Regions from separate parts of the Marinobacter sp. es.048 genome, predicted to be linked through region 2. Evidence: predicted binding sites of a transcription regulator. Region 2 holds the regulator's gene; each other region holds the start of a gene.

Region 1 (5,459 bases), 160 kb from region 2:
GCGGGCCATCAGGTGAAGGGCAATTTTCTTGACCAGCGGGGCATGCTGCTCAACGAGCTGAGACGGTTTCTGCGCACCCGACTGGTTATAGATTCCGAGGTTTTTCGCCAATGCCATGTATCCGGTTTCTTGTTTGACTGGATCCGATTCAGACTTCGACGAGCCGCTCCACAAAAAATTCCAGGTGCCCGCGGGGAGAGGACGGCAGCGGCCAGCTATCAACCTTGTCGGCCAGCGCCTTGATCGCCAGGGATGCTTTCGCCCTTGGATAGGCGTCCAGTACCGCGCGCTGTCGCTGAACCGCTTTCTTCACAGCCTCATCGTAGGGGACTATTCCAACATATTGTAGTGCCACATCAAGGAAGCGCTCGGTGACCCGGGTCAGTTTTTCGAACAGATGCCGGCCTTCCTGTTCATTTCGTACCTGGTTGGCAAGAATACGGAACCGATTGGTGCCGTACTCGCGGTTCATGAGTTTGATCAGGGCGTAACAGTCGGTAATGGACGTGGGCTCGTCACACACCACCAGCAACAGCTCCTGGGAGGCCCTCAGAAAACTGACCACTGATTCGGAAATCCCGGCGGCGGTATCAACGATCAAGACATCGATCTGATCACCCAGTTCGCTGAACGCATTAATCAGCCCTGCATGCTCCATGGGGCTGAGCTGGGTCATTCTTTGGGTACCGGAAGAGGCGGGGACAATCTTGATGCCGCCGGGACCATTCACCAGAACGTCCTTTAGATCACAATCGCCCGCCAGAACATCCTGGAGGTTGCGATTGGCAGTGATGCCCAGCAAGACGTCGATATTGGCGAGCCCCAGATCGGCGTCGAGCAGCACCACTCTCCGGCCTTTCTGCGCCAGGGCAATTCCGAGGTTCACCGACACGTTACTCTTGCCGACACCACCCTTTCCGCCGGAAACTGCAATCACCTGTACCGGATGTGCTCTGCTCATACTGTTTTTGGTCTCTCGCCACGTTTCGCCGGCTTTTTCTCCGACGCCTGCTGTCAATCTGTCCGGTCTCAGGCGTGCTCTTTCAGGCCCTCTGCGACCGCTTGCTGTTGCTGGAGTGTTTTCAGCCGATCCACGGCCAACCGCACCAGCGGAACGGCTTCTGCGTGGTGCAGGTCTTCAGGAATCTTCTGGCCGTCTGTGTAATAGGCTACCGGCAGACCGGTTTCCATCACAAACCCGAGAGACTCGCCCAGCGTCAGGGCCTCGTCGATTTTGGTCATTACACAGCCCGCAAGATTTGCCATCTTATAGCAATGCCAGACGGATTTCATGATGCGAGGCTGACTGGTTGCCGAGACGACCAGATGGGTTTTGATATTGTGATGGCTGCGAGCCAGTTCGGCCAGTTGTTCCTGATAGCCTTTGTCAGCGCTGGTCAGCCCGGCAGTATCGATCAGCACCAGATGACGGTCTGAAAGCTCGTCGAGAATATCATCCAGACTGTGGCTCTCATCCACCACCCGAACCGGCACATTCAGGATACGACCGAACACGAACAGCTGCTCATGCGCGGCCACCCGATATCGGTCGGTGGTAACCAGGGCCACCGAGTCGGAGCCATGCTTGAGCACGTAGCGAGCCGCCAGCTTGCCAATGGTGGTGGTCTTGCCGGAACCGGTGGGACCTACCAGCGCGTAGGCGCCACCCTCATCAAGCCACTCCATGCGGGAGGTCCGGACGCCGGTACACAGCATTTTCAGGGACTGTTTCCAGCCATCTTCCAAGCGCCCTGCCTTATGGCGCCGGGAAATTGACCCAGCCAGATCAGTGCCGAGACCGAATTCCTGCAAACGCTCAGCCAGCCGCTGCTGAACCGCGGTGGTTGCCGAAACCTCCGGCTCCGGTTGCGGCCGACGGCCCTGCATCATGTCCCTCAGGGAGCTGATCTCGGCGCGCATTTGCGCCAGCTCATCGGAATAGGCTGCCCGGGGCGCTTGCGGCACAGATTCAATGTCATCAAAACCACCGCTCGCCGCGTCCTGAACAGCAGCAAATGACGCGTCGGCGTAGCTGGCTCCGTGGGCGGCACGCTTTTCCCTGACTTCACGGATGCGGTCACGGGAGCGGCTCAACTCGTCCTCAAGACGGCGGTGCTGCTCCGCCTGCATCTCCGCAAGACGGGACCCGTTGGTTGCTTCCTCCGCCTGATTACCCAGTCGCTGCCGTGCCATGTTTTCGTCGTAGTCCAGCGCCGTCACTATTTCGACACCGCCATCAACCCGACGGTTGGAAAGAATCACGGCATCCGGCCCCATCTGTTCACTGACCTGTTTCAGCGCCTCTGCCATGGTCTGAGCAAAAAACCGTTTTACTTTCATGATGCCTCTTCCTCCACCGGCAACGCCGTGCCGGCGCTGTCCGCTCTGTCATCCGCGCCGTTACTGGCCAACGGACGCCACGATCGTAATCTGTTTGTTATCCGGAATTTCCTGGTACGAGAGCACGTGCAGTCGCTCTACCCCATAACTGGCAAATTTCGCCAGAACCGGCCGCAGGGGCCCGGACACCAGCAGGATGGCTGGTTTGCCGAGCATCTCCTGGCGCTGGACGCTCTCCTGCAGGGAGCGCTGGAGCTTTTCAACCATATTCGGCTCCAGAACCAGGCCAATATCTTCCTGACCGCCGGATTGTTGACTCTGCTGAACTGACTTTAGCAATAACTGTTCCAGATCCGGATCCAGGGTGATCACCGGTATCTCCGATTCGTTGCCGCAGATGCTCTGAACAATCATCCGGCGCAGGGACTGCCGGGCAACGGTGGTCAGCAGTTTCGGATCCTGGCTCTTCGGATGCACGTTCACGATGGCCTCGGCAATGGACCGCATATCCCGGATCGGCACTTCTTCCTTCAGGAGGTTCTGCAGCACTTTCAGCAGCAGGCTGATGGACACAGTGGTGGGCACCAGCTCCTCGGCCAGCTTTGGAGAAATCTTCTCCAGCTGATCCAGCCACTTCTGGACTTCCTCGTGACCCAGCAGTTCGTGGGCGTGCTTCTGCAATACCTGGTTCAGATGGGTGGCAACCACCGTACTGGCATCGACCACGGTATACCCCAGGGTCTGGGCCTGGTCTTTCTTGTCTGGCTCGATCCAGCTGGCATCCAGACCAAACGCCGGATCCTTGCCCTCAATCCCCTCTATTTTTCCGAACACCTGGCCGGGGTCTATGGCCAGCTCGCGGTCCGGATGGATTTCGGCCTCAGCAATGGTCACGCCCATCAGCGTAATGCGATAGACGTTGGGCATCAGATCCAGGTTGTCTCGAATGTGAACCGAGGGCATCAGAAAGCCCAGATCCTGGGACAACTTTTTACGAACACCCTTTATGCGACTGAGCAACTGGCCACCCTGTGACTTGTCCACCAGCGGAATCAGCCGGTAGCCCACTTCCAGACCGACGATATCAACGGTGGACACGTCGTCCCAGCCCAGTTCCTTGGTCTCGCCGGGTGCCGGCAGCTGGCGCCCCTGATCGCCGCCTGCATCACCGCCGGGAGGCAGATCGCGACCCGCCGGCCGTGGTGCGGAACCGCCAGCGCCCCGCGACGGAAATGCACCCTCTTCCTCGACGGTCTGCCTCTGGTGTTTCCAGATATACCAGGCAGCACCGCCCGCCAGGGTACCAAGCCCCAGGAAGGCCACATGGGGCATGCCCGGAATCAGACCCAGGATAATCAGGATGGTGGCTGCAATAGACAGGGCCTTAGGGGCACTGAACATCTGCTGAAGGATCTGCCCACCCATGTCCTGGCTGGAGGTTACCCGGGTAACCATGATCGCCGCAGACGTGGACAGCAGCAGCGAGGGAATCTGTGCCACCAGGCCATCACCAATGGTCAGCAGCGCATAGCGCTCCATGGCCAGCCCGAAATCAAGACCGTGCTGCAGCATACCGATGGCAATACCGCCGATAATGTTAATGGCAAGAATCAGCAGACCGGCAATCGCGTCGCCCTTCACAAACTTGGAAGCACCGTCCATGGAGCCGTAGAAATCCGCCTCTTGTGCAATCTCGGAACGACGATGCTTGGCTTCGTCCTGATTGATTAGGCCAGCATTAAGATCCGCATCAATCGCCATCTGTTTTCCGGGCATGGCATCCAGGGTAAAACGCGCACTCACCTCGGATACCCGGCCGGCACCCTTGGTCACCACCAGGAAGTTAATGATCATCAGGATCGCAAACACCACCAGGCCCACGGCGTAGTTGCCACCAATCAGGACCGCACCGAAGGATTCAATCACCTTACCGGCGGCGTCACCGCCCTCGTGGCCGTTCAGAAGAACAATCCGGGTGGAGGCCACGTTCAGGGCGAGGCGAAGGAGCGTGGCTACCAGCAGAACTGTGGGGAAAGAGGCGAACTCCATGGGCCGGAGGGCGTAGACACACACCAGTAGAATGACAATCGAAAGGGTGATATTGAAAGTAAAGAACACGTCCAGCAGGAACGCCGGCATAGGCAGAATCATCATACCCAGCAAACCCATCAGCATAATGGGAATGCCCAGATTGCCCCGCGTCAGGGTTTTGACGTTATTGAGGACTAAAGCTCTGTCCATGCCGGATACTTCTCCGATTGGCCGTGCCTGCAGGCGTTTTGAAGGTCGAAAATCTGACACCGGAGCGTCGTTTGGAAGTGTTATCGCAAGATCCGTACCAGCCCTTAGTGGATTTCCGTGAGCCGGCCATTTGCGGCCTGACTCGCCTTGCCAGATGCGGTATCCTTGCGCCATTTGATCGCGACGCTAAAACTCCAATCAGACACACAGGTGACCCCATGCCAATCCACGAGGTAAAACACCCTCTGATCCGCCACAAGCTCGGCATCATGCGCCGTGCGGACATCAGCACCAAGAATTTCAGGGAGCTGGCACAGGAAGTTGGTGCACTCCTGACCTACGAGGCCACCAAGGACTTCAACCTGCAGGAAAAGACCATCGAAGGCTGGGCCGGTCCCGTTAATGTGGAACAGATTCACGGCAAGAAAGTCACCATCGTTCCGATCCTGAGAGCCGGTCTTGGCATGCTTGATGGTGTGCTCAGCCTGATCCCGGTGGCCCGGGTAAGCGTTGTTGGCCAGATCCGTAACGAGGAAACCCTGGAGGCCAGCACCTACCTGGAAAAACTGGTGGGAGAACTGGATCAGCGCATGGCCATGATTGTCGACCCGATGCTAGCCACCGGCGGCTCCATGATCTCCACCATCGACCTGCTCAAGAAGGCGGGCAGCACCGAGATCCGTGCTCTGGTTCTGGTCGCAGCACCTGAAGGTGTTGAAAAGGTGCTCGAGAAACATCCTGATGTGTCCATCTACACCGCCTCTGTTGATGAGCGCCTCAACGACAAAGGCTATATCCTTCCGGGTCTCGGCGATGCCGGCGACAAGATCTTCGGCACTAAGCAGAAGGACGTTTAAGCATGCGGGACCATACCAACG
Region 2 (5,459 bases):
GGAGTGAGGTCTGTCACTACGGATGCTCTGCGGTGCGTGGACGTGCAGAGCGACTGCTCGTCGGGTCAGAGATGATACGGTCCTGAGGCGGTATATCTCCTCGAAATTGGCCAGCTCCCCGGACAGGTTGCGGGCATCGATACTGACCGCCATCTTGCCCAGTCGACCAGGCTTGGTCTGGCTGGCTGCTTCCCGGGTAAGGGGGAAGAGCAGACCAATGGGAAGATTGTCGATGCAATAGAACCCGAGGTCCTCCAGCACATGAAGTGCGGTACTCTTGCCCGAACCGGACCTGCCACTGACGATAATCAGCTTCATGACCACCTTACCTCCACTGCAATGAATATCATCCGCCCGAGGCGGTCATGCGCTGGTACAGCGTACTGGCGTCCTCGCATTGCCGGAGGCGATCACAGAACGACCGCTCATTGAACTTCTCGGCCAGTTGGCTGAGCAGCTCCAGATGTTCGCTGGTAGCCTCTTTCGGGACGATCAGGGCAAAAATCAGATCGACCGGCTGATTGTCGATTGCATCGAACTCCACGCTTTCTTCAAGCGTCATCAGCACGCCCACCACGTGATCAAGTCCCTCCAGGCGGCAGTGGGGAATGGCGATTCCCTGTCCAATGCCGGTGCTGCCCAGGCGCTCACGGGAAATCAGGTTGTTGAAGAGCTGGGTCTCGCTGAGCGTGTTGTCCTGATGGTTTATTTGCTCGGCAATAAACTCCAGGGCCCGTTTCTTGCTGGACGCAGGTACCCTGCAGAGGGTGAGCTCCGGAGCAAGAATGTTGTCTATGGTCAGGGATGTGTCGCTCATGGATCGACTGCGTTTCCGTTAAAAAAAAGGCTGCGACACGTTGCTCATGTCGCAGCTCGATTAGATGACTTGCATGAAAACAACCAGTTAGCGAGAGCCGTTTCCGTGCATCCGGTCTACATTCTTTTCCTTATGCTTGAGGATCTGGCGGTCCAGCTTGTCGATCAGGGAGTCGATGGCCGCATACATATCCTCGTTTTCTGCCTTTGCGTGAATCTCACCACCAACCACGTGCAACGTGGCTTCCGCAATCTGGCGCACCTTTTCCACTTCCAGGGTTACCTGGCAGTTACTGATGTGGTCAAAGTGACGCTCGAGCTTCTCGAACTTCTCTGAAACATAATCCTTCAGTGCGGGAGTCAGTTCTACGTGATGGCCTGAAATATTGAGTTGCATAGGCGTCTCCTGTTGTCATCATGCCGGCTCCCGGGAGCCGGTCTGGGTGCTGACGCATTGTGCGCCGGCGAATATGGTATTGCGTCCCGCCCCAGGGGTATTCAGACCAATCGCTTGCGCTCGTTAGACGGCGGAATGTGCATGGCCTCCCGATACTTGGCAACGGTGCGTCGCGCAACCTTGATTCCCTGTTCCCCTAGCATGGCTGCAATTTTACTGTCGCTCAACGGCTTTTTCGGCGTTTCGGCGGCAATCAGCTTCTTGATCATCGCGCGAATGGCCGTGGAAGAGCATTCCCCGCCCTCGTCAGTGCTGACATGGCTGGAGAAGAAATACTTCAGTTCGAATATGCCCCGGGGGGTATGCATGTATTTCTGGGTCGTTACCCGTGAAATCGTCGACTCATGCATTTCTACCGCCTGGGCGATGTCTGAAAGGATCAGCGGCTTCATCGCTTCTTCGCCGTGATCCAGGAATCCCTGCTGGTGCTCGACAATGCGGGTCGCCACTTTTAGCAGGGTCTCATTGCGGCTTTGCAGGCTTTTGATAAACCACTTGGCCTCCTGCAACTGATCGCGCAGGTAAGTGTTGTCTGCACTGCTGTCCGCACGCCTTATAAGTGAAGCATAGCTGGCATTCACCCGGATGCGCGGAGCAATTTCCGGATTCAGCTCAACACGCCAGCGACCATTGTGCTTGCGAACGATGACGTCTGGGATGACGTAGTCGGGTTCGGCGCGGTCAATAACGTCGCCCGGACGCGGATTCAGGCCGGTGATCAGCGCCAGGACCTCCCGCAATTGGTCTTCTTTCAGGCGGCTGCGGCGCAGCAACTGGGCGTAGTCCCGGTTGCCCAGCAGGTTGATGTAGTGAGTGATCACCAGTCGTGCCTGGGCCAGCCAGGGCGTTTCCGGTGGTAGCTGGTTAAGCTGGATCAGCAGGCATTCCTGAAGATCCCGGGCGAAAACGCCAGGAGGGTCAAAATGCTGCAGTCGGTGAAGAACCGCTTCCACTTCATCCAGCTCAAGGGGGTCCTCGTCGTTTTCATCCAGCATCCCGGCATGGATCTCTTCCAGGGCACTTGTCAGATAGCCGCGCTCATCCACCGCGTCCATCAGGGCATGTGCAATGGCCTGATCCCGTTCACTCAGTGGGGTCAGATTGAGCTGCCATTCCAAGTGATCCTGAAGCGTTTCAGTGGGCGAGTTACGGGTTTCGAAATCGTGATCGTTTTCGTCGTCATTGCGGGCTGCAGGAGCAGGGGCGGACTGGTATATGTCGTCCCAGGCAGTGTCTACCGGCAGATCGTCCGGAATATTGTCCGGAATTTCGTTTTCAGAGGACCAGTCCGGGCCGTTTTCGGATTCGTCCCAGTCTTTGGACGGTTCCGGCGCAGTTTCAGCGGCAGACTCGGTGGCGTTGGCTTCGCGCTCGTCATTAGCGGTAGCAGCGTCTGTTGTCTGGTCGTCGTCCTCGGAGGTCTCCAGCATGGGGTTGGATTCCAGTGCCTGCTGGATTTCCTGTTGGAGGTCGAGGGTAGAGAGCTGGAGAAGCCGGATCGCCTGTTGCAGCTGGGGTGTCATGGTCAGGCTCTGACCCAGCTTTAACTGTAAGGAGGCTTTCATAACCATGGTTCAGGATCCGTCACTCATCAGCGCTTTGTGTCATAAGTTGTGAAAAAAATCTTTATATGTCGGTTACTTGCCGTGATTTAACTTTACCCTAGCAAGTTCTTTGCCGAGTTTACTTGCTACAGGTCATCAAAACAATGAGCCATTCGGTGTCACAGCCTGAATTCGTCGCCCAGGTAGACTTCCTTGACCTGCTGGTTGGCAAGGATCGCCTCGGCATTGCCGGAGGCGATGATGTGGCCGCCGGACACTATGTAGGCGTTCTCGCAGATGTCCAGGGTCTCGCGCACGTTATGATCGGTAATCAGCACGCCGATACCCTTGTCCCGCAGGTGCCGGATGATGTGTTTGATGTCACTCACGGATATGGGGTCGACACCGGCGAAGGGCTCATCCAGAAGGATGAAGGCCGGCTCCATGGCAAGGGCTCGGGCGATTTCGACCCGTCGGCGTTCGCCGCCGGACAGTGCCATGCCAACACTGTCCCGGATATGGGTGATGTGAAACTCCTCCAGCAACTCCTCGAGCTTTTTCTCCCTATCGGCCTTGCTCAGACCCTGGCGGGTTTCGAGGATGGCCATGATGTTGTCGCGTACCGATAGTTTGCGGAATACCGAGGCTTCCTGGGGCAGGTAACCGATGCCTTGCTGGGCACGGCCGTGCATGGGCAGAGGAGTAATATCCCGGCTGTCGATGGTGACCCGGCCACGATCGGCGGGCACCAGCCCCACGATCATGTAGAAGCAGGTGGTTTTGCCGGCGCCGTTGGGGCCAAGCAGTCCGACGATTTCCCCACTGCGGATCTCCAGGGAGACATCGAGCACCACTTTTTTCTGCTTGTAACTCTTTGCCAGATTACTGGCTCTCAGAACTGCCATCGGATTCCTGTCTGTCAGAACGTCTGTCGGCGCTGCGTGGCTGAATTACCATCTCTACCCGGCCGCTGCCTTCGCCCGTGTCTGCGCCGCCTTCAGCGGTCACAACCCGGCCAGCGGTATCATAATGAATGACGTCGCCGCGGAACAGATTGCCATTCTGCTCGATGACCGCTTCCCGTTCAAAGGTCAGCCGGCTGTCGGTGGCAGACCAGGTAATGTTCAGTGCGCGGGCGTCGGTTTCGCCTTCGCCCTCTCGGGCCGGCTGCCGATATCTCGCCGGAGTGCCGGTGGCCTCGATCCGGCTGAGGCCGCCCTCTGTCCGGTACAGCACCACCCGTTCTGCGTTCAGGCGGGTATTGCCCTGCTCAAGCTCTACATCCCCGGTGTAAGTGGCAATGCCCTGGCCGTCGTCCAGGCGGGCGTTGTCGGCTGTGACCTTGATGGGGGTGTCGGAATCAAGGTCGAAAGCGGCCGCCGGGCCGGCCATCGCGACCGTCAGCAGGGCAGCCAGCAGGCTCCGGTATCGGTTAGTTTCCGGTTTCATAGCGTCCTTCCACCTGGGAGTTCAGTTCCAGAATCCGCTCGTCTATCCACGCCTTCATGCCCGTGGCCCGGGTAACACCGGTAACGTCGCGTATTTCTACGGGTGCGTCTGTATATACCATGCCCCGGTCGTTATCCAGGGTCAGGGTTGATGTTGTCAGGATGGCGTCCCGTTCGCCAATAGTGCGCTGAATCCGGACATTGTCCGTCAGGTACACCAGATTCTGGTTTTGCAGCAGGCTGCCATTCTCGGCTTCAACAATCCAGGGAAGGGCATCCTCGCCGCCATACAGCTCGGCTCGGGGGGATTCCATGGTGGCCAGATTGCCTTCCTCAAACTGTTCAATGCGGGGGCTGGAGAACCGGATCTTCAGGTTGCCCGATTCGTCGAAGGATGTGTACCGGCCATTTACCACGAAGCCGTCCGGTTCCGCATCGCCTCGCAGAGCCGCTGCGTCATCATCAATGACCGGCGGCTCATCGCTTTGCCAGAGCAGAAAGACCGCTGCCACCAGGGTGCCTGCCAGCGCCAGTGTGCGCAGCCAGGGCCGGTCCGAGGCCCAGTTCACGCCTCAGGCTCCAGATAGGGCGCGAGCGCTGCGTCCAGCTTGCCATGGGCAGTCAGCAGCAGATCGCAGGCTTCCCGCACTGCGCCTTCGCCACCGCGGGCCCGGGTGCAGTAATCGGCATGTTGCTGCACCAGCCAATAACCGTTGGGCACGGTGATGCCGAGCCCCGCGAATCTGAGCGCCGGCAGGTCTGGCAGATCATCGCCCATGTAAGCGATGGCCTCGGGGCTGATATCCATAGTGCTGACCAGTTCCTGCAAGGCCACTTTCTTGTCCTCACGCCCCTGCATCAGATGCGGGATGCCCAGATCCCGCATGCGCTTCTCGGTCAACGGCGACTGCCGCCCGGTGATAACGGCCACGGTAATGCCGGCTGCCATGAGTTGCTTGAGTCCCAGACCATCCAGGATATTGAACGCCTTGAGCTCATCGCCTTTGGCACTGAAATAGAGTTTGCCATCGCTCATGATGCCGTCGACATCCAGGGCAATCAGGCGGATCTTGGCGGCTTTTGCCAGCAGGGAGTCCGACCATTGGTGCTTCATGTCAAATAGCTCCTCATAGCCCCCTCAGATTACGCCGGCTCGCAGCAGGTCATGCATGTTGATGGCGCCAATGAGAGCAC
Region 3 (5,459 bases), on a different contig from region 2:
AAGTCGAGCGTCTCACCCTGGTTATGAATCACTCGTAGAACATCGCTTCCCCCACCTCCGGTGACAATCGAGGCGGAAATCGCGGTCTCGCTGGAGTTATTGATTGAATCAACCAGATCCTGCAGAGAATTGATATTTGAGGTGTCCAGAGTCAGCGGCGAACCATTGATATCAAGGCTAAATGAAAACGAACTGGCCCCGGAGATGAAGGCGTCATCAAGAGCCGGAGTGCCGTCGAAAGTCGCCGTCGTCGTGGCCGAAGCACTCAATCCAGGCGCATCGTTTATGGTGGAGGCCGCTTCACGGGCACTGGCTGCAGGGTCAATATTCACGTTGAAGGCAGGCGAGCCGTCCGAATACTGCACATCAAAGCTCTCGCCCTGTATGGAAGCAAGAGTGAGAGGCCCGACATCCCGAACACGGGTCTCCAGCACGGACTCCCTGGAATCAAGATTCAGATCGGAGTCAAGGTTTGTCGTCCTCCTGGGAGCCAGGTTGTCTGTTGCAATCTGCAAATCTCCCCGAATTCCAGACAAATTGCCGTCCTCGTCCGCGGTGTATCCCTGTACCCGCATATTCTGGTTGTTCGTTACATAGCCTTCCTTATCGATGCCGAACTGTCCTGCACGGGAATAACGAATCTCGCCGCCGTTATTCAGGATAAAGAAACCATCGCCGGCAATCGCCATATCCAGACCGTTGTCAGTAAAGCTGATGTTGCCCTGGCCAAAGGACTGCTTCACATCCTGAACCCGGACACCGTCGCCGATCGGGTTGGTGCCTGCGCTCAGGAACCCGCTGGCGTATAGATCGCCAAACTGGGCCTTACTGCCCTTGAAGCCGACGGTGCTGGCGTTCGCAATGTTGTTGCCGGTGACGTCCAGATCCACCGATGCCGCACGAAGGCCGCTCAAACCTGTATTAAATGCCATGGTTCACCCCTTGGTGTTTCACCGGTCTCAGTTAATTTGTTTCACATCAGACAGAGCAATGGAGCCCATGCCTGCAAGATTCAGGGTTATCGAGCCGCCCTGGCCCAGGGATACGCTATCCACATTGGCGCTCACCATGGTGCCCAGTTGCTGTGGCCCATCGGGATAGGAAGCCTCCGCCACAATACGGTAGGGTCCCGGCGGCAAGGGATTGCCGTTGCCGTCCTGACCGTCCCAGCGGAAAGACGCCACACCCGCCTGACTTGCACCAAGATCAATCTGACGCACCCGCTCACCGTTTTGCCCCTCGATGGACAGGCGTAGACCGCCGGTCGATGCCGGCACCTCAATGGTTCCGGTAATTTCGCCTTCAGCGCCCAGGATCCCGATCTGGGAGGGCGCAAGTACAGTTTTACCAACCATGGCGGAGGCCTGCAGGGCCTGAGTGGAACGGAACTGTCCAACCACATCTTCCACTGTACCGGAGAGATTCTGCATCTCCTCCAGTGAGCTGAACTGGGCAAGCTGGGAGATAAATTCACCGTTGTCCTGAGGCTCCAACGGGTTCTGGTTTTTCAGCTGCGCCAACATCAGTTCCATGAACTCGTTCCGGCCCAACTCACTGGTGCCCTGGCCGCCATTCTGTTGCTTCAGCTGGTACTGGCTCAGAACATCCGACGCGTCTGTTGCATTTACTGCAGTCATGTTGTGCTCCTCACCCTGTTACTGCTGACCAAGAGTCAGAATGCGCTGCATCATGGACTTGGCTGTGTTCATGACATCCACATTCATCTGGAAACTTCTGGACGACGACATCATGTCTGCCATCTCCTCAACCACATTCACATTGGGATAAAAGACATAGCCGTCTTCGTTGGCCGCCGGGTGATGGGGCTCGTAACGCATCTGCAGCTCCGCATCACTCTCGACGATACCGTCAACCCTCACGCCGGCACCCGGGCCCTCATCGGCGCTCATGGGCAAGCCACCCTGCCCCGGAGTCATCAGAGACTGCTGAATCGCTGAGAAAACCGGCTTCCTGGCGCGATAGGTTTCCCCCGTGCTGGAACTCGCCGTCTCCGCATTGGCAATATTGGACGCGGTTGTATTCAGCCGCAGTGATTGCGCAGTCATGCCGGAACCGGCGATGTCAAAAATACTGCCCAGTGACATGAAAATTCTCCTTCGCTAATCCTGTGACTGCGGCTTATTCGCCCTTGAGGGCTTTGGTCAAACCGCTGAACTTGCTGTTCAAAAACTGGAAGCTGGCCTGGAAATCCATGGCGTTGCGCATGAAGCGGGTCTGCTCCTGCTGGGCGTCCACGGTATTACCGTCAACCGACGGCTGGTGGGGTACCCGATACATCAAATCGCTTTCCGAGGCCGACAGGGAGGTATCCATGTGCGCATCGTGCGTTTTGGCCATCTCGAATCCGCTGACCTGTTCCTGGGCCTTCTGCATCATCGCCTGGAAATCCAGATCGCGGGCTTTGAAACCCGGAGTATCAGCGTTCGCCAGGTTGTTTGCCAGAACTTCGGCACGTTTAACCCGCGCTTCAACCGCATGTTGATGAATACCCAGGGCCGAATCGAACGTAATTGCCATGCTGCCTCCCGAAAACTGCACCAGTAAGCCGACCTGTTTTTGCCGGCTGTGCTCTTTGGCAGGACTAAAGCAAGCTGAATGCCAGAATTCAGATGAGGAGTGAATTTGTCAGGAAAGCCAGTATTGACGGGCTCTGGCCAGTGGCGAATTGGCGGCCTGGGAAGAGCAGGCAGGGAACGGGCAGGAAAAAGCGGCAAGCTGCTTCCCCCGGCGCGGACCGGGGGGCGTAAAGGCAGGTTTTCAGGGCCAGTGCCGCACAAACTCATCAACCGCCGGCCTGGGGACAGCCGGCTTGGACGCGGAAACCGTTCCGGTGTAGAGAAAGCCAACGATCTGCTCATGCTCTTCAAGCCCCAGACCCGCGTGTACTGAAGAGTGGTAAGCGACAGCGCCGGTCCGCCACATCACACCGTAACCGGCATCCTGCAGAGCCAGCCCGACGAAACTCATGCCGGCCGCGGCCGACATCAACTGCTCGATTTCAGGTACTTTGGGATGCGTTTTCGGCGACGCGATACCCACAATCACCATCGGCGCTCGAAGAGGTGCACGCCTGAGCCTCTCAATCTCTTTCTCGTCGCTGTTATTGGCGCAAGTTGCGGCAAACAGTTCACCCAGAGCCTCCAGCCCTTCCCCTTCCACAACAAGGTAACGCCAAGGGCGCAGCAGGGCATGGTCAGGAGCGCGGGCGGCACAGGCGAAAGCCCGGTCGAGGGTCTCGGGGTCCGGCGCGGGCGACTCCAGCCTGGGTTCTGACGAACGGTTGAGGAGGAAATCGGTAACTGCTGTCATATATGCTCGCTGTCTGATCGCTGTTCTGATGAGTTTAAAAGAGTAGGTACAAGCCAAAACTCCCGGCTGTGAATTGTGGCTTGTACGTAATGCTGTTAACCTTTCGTCGTAGTCGGGTCTGCCAACAATTATAAATGACGCGGTCGTATAACGGTGAGTGGCAACACAATGAGCAACCAGCACACCTTCAACAACTTTTCCGAATTTTATCCTTACTACCTTGAAGAGCACAGCGACGTGACCTGTCGCCGTCTGCACTTTGCCGGCAGCCTTCTGGTTCTTATCGTGGCCTTGTGGGCACTGACTACAGGCAAGCTTTTGTGGCTTCTGGCTTTACCGGTCATCGGCTATGGCTTTGCCTGGGTGGGTCATTTCAAGTTTGAAAAGAACAGACCTGCCACCTTCAAGTACCCACTGTACAGCCTGATGGGCGACTGGGTCATGTTCCGCGACATGCTCATTGGCAGGATCCGTTTCTGAAATGATGAGTGCCCCGGCAGACCTGCGTAGTGCCAGCAGCTCAGCTGGCAGAGCCCTCTCGTCCGAGGCGGCGGGCAACCCGATCGCCATTCCCCCAATGCCCGACTACAATGGCCGGGTACTCGCATACACCTCAACGGCCGCCATTATCGTAACCGGTGCTCTCCAGGGCGCCTTTCCGCAATGGCTTCTCTGGCTGGTTGCCGGGGCCCTCACCTGGCCCCAAATCGCCCACGCCCTGACCCGCCGCACTTTCCTGAGGAATTCGCCACGCATCCGTCAGAAAATGCTGATATTTGATTGCGTTGTTGGTGGCGCTTTCATTGGCTGCATCGGGCTGATCGTCATCCCCTCCCTCGCCGTTGCACTGATGCTGATGTTCAGTTGCCTGATTGTTGGTGGTATACGTCAGTGGGTCCTGGGCACCGGCTTTATGGCGGCTTCCATTGCGGGTGCGGTTGCGATCGTCGGCCCGGCAGACGGACCACACTCGCCTCTGCTGACCAGTATTGTGTCGATTTTATCCACCGGGCTTTATATTTGCGTCACGGCTTACTACTCCCACCAGCAGGCACGGGCGTTGATGCTGGCAAAGACCCAGATCCAGAACCAGCGGGAGCAGTCCATCGCGCTTTCACACAAACTGTCCAAATACCTGTCGCCTCAGGTCTGGCAATCCATCTTTACTGGCGAGCGGGATGTGCGACTGGAAACTCAGCGCAAGAAACTTGCGGTGTTCTTCTCGGACATCAAGGGCTTCACCGAGCTGTCTGAGGAGATGGAGCCCGAGGCCCTGACCGAGCTACTTAACCACTACTTTAACGAGATGTCGGAAGTAGCCCTGAAGTATGGTGGCACCATCGACAAGATCGTCGGCGATTCCATCATGGTGTTCTTTGGCGACCCCACCAGCCGGGGCCAGCGGGAGGACGCCTTTGCCTGTGTCTCCATGGCCATCGAGATGCGCAAGCACATGAAAATCATGCGCCAGAAATGGCGCAGCCAGGGTATCAAGACCCCGCTGGAAATCCGCATGGGGATAAGCACCGGTTATACCACTGTCGGCAATTTCGGCGCGGAGAACCGGATGGATTACACCATTATCGGTAAGGAAGTGAATCTTGCCAGCCGGCTTGAGTCCCTCGCTGAGCCGGGTGAAATCCTGGTTTCCTACGAGACCTTCTCTCTGATCAAGGACAAGATCATGTGCCGGGACAAGGGCGAGATTACCGTGAAAGGCTTTGGCAAGCCGGTGCCGATCTACGAAGTGGTGGACTTCCGGCGTGATATGGGCCCCAACTGCAGCTTCCTGGAGCACGAACACAACGGTTTCGCCATGTATCTGGATTCAGACAAGATCACCGAGAAGGAACGCCAGGCCATTCTGACCGCCCTGGAAGACGCTGCAGACCGTCTGCGACGGGAAGAGGATGTTTCTTGAAGCGCGTCCCTGCGCTCACCGGGAATCGTACTACTGACGCACCAACCGCGGCCCCGCATCCCCACCGGTCTCCGTGCTTCTCCACGGATTAATATCCAACCCACCCCGACGAGTGTAACGGGCAACCACCGTGAGCGACTCTGGGCTACATCGGCCCATCAGATCGGTAAACACCGTTTCCACACAATGCTCATGGAAATCCTGTTTC
Region 4 (5,459 bases), 1.6 Mb from region 2:
GGTTGCAGGTCTCGGCAGATGGCTGGTCCTATGATTTGACCCTGAGTATAAATGGCAAGCCGGTTGCCCACGGTGACAATGGTTTCAGCGCCAAGTCCGCCGATGGCGAGGGTTCCATGTATTTCAGTCTGGTGGATCTCCAGATAGAGGGCACGGTCACAATGGGCGATCAGACGTTGGAGGTAAAGGGAAAGGGCTGGTTCGACCGGGAGTGGAGCAGCCAGTTTCTCAAATCGGGCCAGCAGGGCTGGGACTGGTTTGCGCTGCACCTGGACTCGGGCGACAAACTGATGGCTTTCCAGCTACGGGAGGAATACGGTGGTTTTCGTTCCGGAACCTGGATTCCGGCTGATGGCGAGCCGATAGCCCTTGGCGCCGATCAGCTCAGCCTGGAGCCATTAACCGACAGCGACGGTTATCCCCGTGCATGGCAACTGTCGGTGCCAGACTTCGGGGTGAATCTGGAGGTAGTCGCTCCGGCGGGGGATTACCGGAATACCGGGCTTTACCCATATTGGGAAAGCCCGGTGTCGGTATCCGGCAGCCACGACGGGGTCGGCTACATGGAGCTGACCGGATACGGCGAGTGAACTGCACCGTAAACCGGTGTCATTCGACGGCGGTTGCGCCAATCCGGTGGATGCTCAGATCCGCTCCGTTGAACTCTTCCTCTTCGGTCAGGCGCAGGCCGGAAATCGCGTTGATAACGCCGTACACAATCAGGCCGCCAACAAAAGCCACCACAACGCCGGCAATCGAGCCGATGATCTGTGACATCAGGCTGACGCCGCCAAGGCCACCCAGCGCCTGCTGACCGAAGATACCGCAGGCAATCGCGCCGCAGACACCACAGACACCGTGCAGGGGCCAGACACCCAGGACATCGTCCAGTCGTTCAATCTTGGCCTGGGCCCACTCGAACAGGTAAACGAAGATGGCACCGGCCACACCGCCAGTCACCAGAGCGCCCACCGGATGCATCAGGTCTGAGCCGGCACACACGGCCACGAGGCCTGCCAGTGGACCATTGTGGATAAAGCCCGGGTCCTTGCGGCCCAGCAGCATGGAGACCAGGATACCACCCACCATCGCCATCAGGCTGTTGACGGCCACCAAGCCGCTGATGCCGTCAAGGGTCTGGGCCGACATCACGTTGAAACCGAACCAACCAACGGTCAGTATCCAGGCGCCGAGAGCGAGGAATGGAATGTTGGAGGGGGCAAAGGCAACGACTTTGCCGTTGCGATAGCGCCCGTTTCGGGCACCCAGAACAAGAACGGCCGCCAGGGCGATCCAGCCACCCACGGCATGCACCACAACAGAGCCTGCAAAGTCGTGGAAGGATGCACCAAACTGGTTCTCGAGCCAGCCCTGGAAACCATAGTTGCCATTCCAGATAAGCCCCTCAAAGAAGGGATAGATAAAGGCGACAATCAGGCCCGAGGCAATCAGCATCGGATAGAACTTGGCGCGCTCGGCGATACCGCCGGACACGATGGCAGGAATGGCCGCGGCAAAAGTCATCAGGAAGAAAAACTTCACCAGATCATAGCCGTTGGCAGCGGTGAGCTCGGCGGCACCGCTCATGAAATGACTGCCGTAGGCGATGTAATAACCGATAAAGAAGTAGGCCACGGCGGAGATCCCGAAGTCGGTCATGATCTTGACCAGGGCGTTGACCTGGTTCTTGTGGCGAACGGTGCCCACTTCCAGGAAGGCAAAGCCGGCATGCATGGCCAGCACCATTATGGCGCCGATAAGGATGAACAGCGTGTTGGCGCTTTCAGTCAGGGTGTGTACTGCACTCGTGATGTCCACGGGTTTTCGCTCCTGATGTTGTGTTTCCGGCCTCTATCGGGCCGTTTACGTTGGCTTGTGCATTGTTGAGGTGCAGCTAAAGCAAGAGCTGTTCCAAAATAATGCATTTCAAGAGCTGAGAGGTGGTTGAGGGATCGCTAAGAGATATAAAAGGGATTTTTGGGTCTCAGGTCGCACTATAAAGGTGCGTTTTTAGGTGGGTCGCACCAAAATAGAATGCGTTTACCAGCTGATTTCGTTTGGTGTTGAGCTGTCGGATTCGGATTCGATCCCGAGGCTGGATTCGTCATCGTTCGATTCGGACTGGATCAGTTCCCGGAGGCGCACTTCCTGTTCCTGCATCGGGCCGGAGAGATCAATGATGATTTCCACTCGCCGGTTCTTTGCGCGATTCTCCGCCGAGGTGTTGGGCACTCTTGGCTCGGTATCCGCCAGACCGGTGACGGACAGACGGGTGGGTTCGACCTGGTCCCGGGCTACCAGGACGTTGGCAACGGCGGCTGAACGGGCGGCGGAGAGATCCCAGTTACTGTAAAAGCGGTCAGTCCGGATAGGGACGTTGTCGGTGTGTCCCTCAATAGTCAGGTCACCGGGGATGCCCTCAATGACCTCTGCCATGTCCAGCAACAGACCCTCAAACTCCCAGGTCAGCTGAGCGGAGCCGGAGGGGAAGGAGCCTTTTTCTTCCACCCGGATCACGATGCGCCGCTGATCCTGGCTCACGTTGATCCGACCATCGGCAATGGCAGGTTCCAGGACTTTCAGGATCTCGTCCATGGTTTCCTGCATCTCTTCCTCTACGGCAGCTTCAACGGCCATATCGGTGGGGCTTTTCAGGGTCTGGAGTTCCGGGTCTTCTTCCGTGGTGGTCTGTTTGACTTCGTTAACCACGGTGGGCTCAGGCGGTGCGGGCGAGAACTTGTCGAAGATGGGGCTGGTGCCCTTGGGAATTTCCAGGGCGGGCACGTCGCGCTGAACACCAAAAGCTTTGGAAAGCTCCCCGGCGATCTGCTTGAATTTCTGGGCGTCGATTTCCGAAAAGGACAGCAGCAAGACGAAGAAACACATCAGCAGGGACATGAGATCAGCGAAGGTAACAACCCACGCCGGAATCCCCGGTTTCTCCTCTTCTGGCAACTCGTCCATGGTTACGCGCCTTCTGCTTCGGCCACTTTTTCACGTTCCTTGGGTGGCAGATAGCTTGAAAGCATCTGCTCAATGATCCGGGGATTGGTGCCCTCCTGGATGGCGACCAGCGCATCAATGTACAGCGACTGCATGCGTGCTTCTTCGGTCATGCGCAGAGAGAGCTTGTCAGCAATGGGCGTGGCTATCATGGTGGCTATCATGGCGCCATAGAGCGTGGTCAGCAGGGCAACCGCCATGGCGGGACCGATGGATTTCGGGTCTTCCATGTTCGACAGCATCTGCACCAGGCCGATCAGGGTACCGATCATGCCCATGGCCGGCGCCACATCTGCCATGGCGGTGAAGACCTTGGCGCCGGACCGGTTGTGATCCAGAGTCATCAGGCGCTCTTTATTGAGAAGCTGCTTAATGGTGTTGGCGTCTTGCCCGTCTACGAGCATCTGAATGCCCTGGGCCAGAAACGGGCTGCTGATTTCCCTGTCTTCAAGGCCAAGAACGCCCTCTTTACGGGCCACGTTGGCGATATCTACGAGTTCTTCAATGCTGGCTTGAGTTTCTGGCAGTTTGAATTTGAACGCCCTGGCTGCGGCTTTGAAGGCTCCCAGAAACTGCGAAACGCTGAATTTGGCCAGCACGACGAACATGGTGCCGCCTACGACGATCAGCAGGGACGCAGGATTGATGAAAACGGCAGGTGAAACACCGAGAATAACGGCAGAGGCGATAAGTATAATAGCGCCAGCAAGACCAATGAGGGTGGCTAAATCCACTACAACTCCAGATTTGATTCAGGTGTTCCAGAAGCAGGGACGAGAGAATACCGTCAGTTCAGAAATTAATCAATTCGGGCGGTCTGCCGCTGTGGTTTCTTCCTGTTGCTCTTTCCAGGCAGCATAGCGGTGAAGATCAGACTCCACCAGCTTTAGACAGAGGGCGACCACCCCGGCGTCGTCCACGAAGCCGAATCCGAGGATCAGATCCGGAATCACGTCGAGGGGGTTCATGACGTATAGTAATGCCCCCGCCACCGCGGCGATGGTTTTCCAGGGTACGCTACGGTAATTGCCGTACCAGTAGTCGCGGATCATCGAAAACATCAGTTTGATGTCGGCACTGAAACGCGCCAGCTTGCCGCTGCCTTTTACTTTCTCTTCAATGCTGCGCTGGCGATCCAGCAGGGTTTCCAGGTCCTCCCGATGCACCTTTCTGGCCTCAGCGTCCAGCTGTTTTCGGGCGTTTTTCTGGTTGAACAGTGCCATCGATCGGGTTCCTCATATGCTTGATGCCAGAATGTCCATGATTACGCAGCCGTCCCTTCAATGCCAATGGCAAAGTGCTTATCGGTGCTTGTACTGGGTCGGACAATAGCCACGGCTCACCCCTTCGGGGCGCAACTGACGGTGTTTGGTGTTGCGTCCGGTTACCCGTTTGCGCCAGAGACGGAAGCTGCTGGGCTTGAGCTCGCGACGCATCAGGCGGATGACGTCTTTTTCCCTAAGACCATACAGGCCTTCTATGGCCTCGAAGGGAGTGCGGTCCTCCCACGCCATTTCGATGATGCGGGAAAGGTCTGCTGGGTCAAACTGCTCGGACATGGGGCTTCTCTACTCGCATCGGGTTTCCCCGGAATACGTCCGGACCGGCGGGCTGTCTCACCCCACACGATTTATTGATAGTGCTTGTGCAGCCGGGGCGGGATCTGGGCGAACTGTTTGTCCACCAATGTGCGCATAGCGTGGGAAATTGGCCGGGTATCCAGCCCCGGCTCGATCGCATTGAGCAGATAGGCAACAGCCTCTGCTGAGGCCAGATGATGCGAGCCCGGGGCTTTGCGGATGGCGTATGCCGAGGCCGGCGGACTGGCGAAATGGAAGCGGGGCAGAGCCGCCAGTGCCGGGTTCTGGTGAAGGATTCTGGCGGCCTTGCGCCAGGTCCCGTCCAGAATGATCCAGTGATGGAAGTGGCTGAGGTCTGCGGACTCGAGGGGTTCGCTGCCGGACCCCGGAAACAGCAGCGCTGAATTCCGGGGTAACGTGTCGGTATCGAAACCGGCCTCACGTAAATCCTCTGGCGTCTCGCCCGTGAACACTTCCAGGTTGCTAAGACACTGGGCCAGTATGCGGACCGTACCTTTGGGGTGGCCAGCTTCACTTGGATGCTGGAGCACTGACACCCTGGTGCGGTTAGGCATCGGGGCGCAGGCCTCGCACACACAGATATTGCGGTGCATGCCGCAATCGGCACAAATCGGTCTGGGCAACCCTGTTACCCCACGAAAATACGTTTCGCCAATCCGGCGCCGCGCCAGCCCTGAATGGCCAGGGTGCTGACCAGACCACCGATCATCGCACCCACCACCCCGCAGGTCAGGATGTCCTGGCCGGTGAGATACAGCCCGGGAATGTCGGTTTTCGGTTTCAGCCAATCCTGTTCGAAGCGCTCGGGGTTGTGGTCCAGGCCGTAGAGCTCGCCCCGGCCATAACGGCAGAACC

What was found. Region 2 encodes sigma-54, which starts transcription at its own class of promoters, with help from an activator protein. Its sites were predicted from a motif close to ANTGGCATNNANNTTGCTNT; they were not measured.
Region 1: flhA (flagellar biosynthesis protein FlhA) is a predicted target of sigma-54. The motif match lies at 4,664-4,683, and genes of this name have one in related genera.
Region 3: flgB (flagellar basal body rod protein FlgB) is a predicted target of sigma-54. The motif match lies at 2,605-2,624, and genes of this name have one in related genera.
Region 4: CFT65_RS01160 (ammonium transporter) is a predicted target of sigma-54. The motif match lies at 1,897-1,916, and genes of this name have one in related genera.

The regions. Positions count from the first base shown of each region.
Region 1 covers NZ_FYFA01000001.1:1,998,798-2,004,256, reverse strand. The annotation lists gene CFT65_RS09280 (RNA polymerase sigma factor FliA) at 1-117, opposite strand, end outside; gene CFT65_RS09275 (MinD/ParA family protein) at 149-961, opposite strand; gene flhF (flagellar biosynthesis protein FlhF) at 1,030-2,340, opposite strand; gene flhA (flagellar biosynthesis protein FlhA) at 2,401-4,581, opposite strand; gene upp (uracil phosphoribosyltransferase) at 4,800-5,438, shown strand; gene CFT65_RS09255 (uracil-xanthine permease family protein) at 5,441-5,459, shown strand, end outside.
Region 2 covers NZ_FYFA01000001.1:1,842,479-1,847,937, forward strand. The annotation lists partial or broken gene CFT65_RS08515 (RNase adapter RapZ) at 88-318, opposite strand; gene ptsN (PTS IIA-like nitrogen regulatory protein PtsN) at 347-817, opposite strand; gene hpf (ribosome hibernation promoting factor) at 905-1,213, opposite strand; gene CFT65_RS08530 (RNA polymerase factor sigma-54) at 1,315-2,838, opposite strand; gene lptB (LPS export ABC transporter ATP-binding protein) at 2,997-3,722, opposite strand; gene lptA (lipopolysaccharide transport periplasmic protein LptA) at 3,700-4,266, opposite strand; gene lptC (LPS export ABC transporter periplasmic protein LptC) at 4,250-4,834, opposite strand; gene kdsC (3-deoxy-manno-octulosonate-8-phosphatase KdsC) at 4,831-5,379, opposite strand; gene CFT65_RS08555 (KpsF/GutQ family sugar-phosphate isomerase) at 5,404-5,459, opposite strand, start outside.
Region 3 covers NZ_FYFA01000002.1:485,632-491,090, forward strand. The annotation lists gene CFT65_RS13270 (flagellar hook protein FlgE) at 1-932, opposite strand, end outside; gene CFT65_RS13275 (flagellar hook assembly protein FlgD) at 960-1,637, opposite strand; gene flgC (flagellar basal body rod protein FlgC) at 1,656-2,105, opposite strand; gene flgB (flagellar basal body rod protein FlgB) at 2,140-2,538, opposite strand; gene CFT65_RS13290 (nitroreductase family protein) at 2,779-3,330, opposite strand; gene CFT65_RS13295 (Mpo1-like protein) at 3,499-3,810, shown strand; gene CFT65_RS13300 (adenylate/guanylate cyclase domain-containing protein) at 3,812-5,251, shown strand; gene queF (NADPH-dependent 7-cyano-7-deazaguanine reductase QueF) at 5,282-5,459, opposite strand, start outside.
Region 4 covers NZ_FYFA01000001.1:231,689-237,147, reverse strand. The annotation lists gene CFT65_RS01165 (lipocalin-like domain-containing protein) at 1-590, shown strand, start outside; gene CFT65_RS01160 (ammonium transporter) at 610-1,818, opposite strand; gene CFT65_RS01155 (flagellar motor protein MotB) at 2,041-2,964, opposite strand; gene pomA (flagellar motor protein PomA) at 2,967-3,737, opposite strand; gene CFT65_RS01145 (YkvA family protein) at 3,807-4,226, opposite strand; gene CFT65_RS01140 (TIGR03643 family protein) at 4,305-4,562, opposite strand; gene CFT65_RS01135 (tRNA-uridine aminocarboxypropyltransferase) at 4,634-5,227, opposite strand; gene CFT65_RS01130 (phytoene desaturase family protein) at 5,233-5,459, opposite strand, start outside.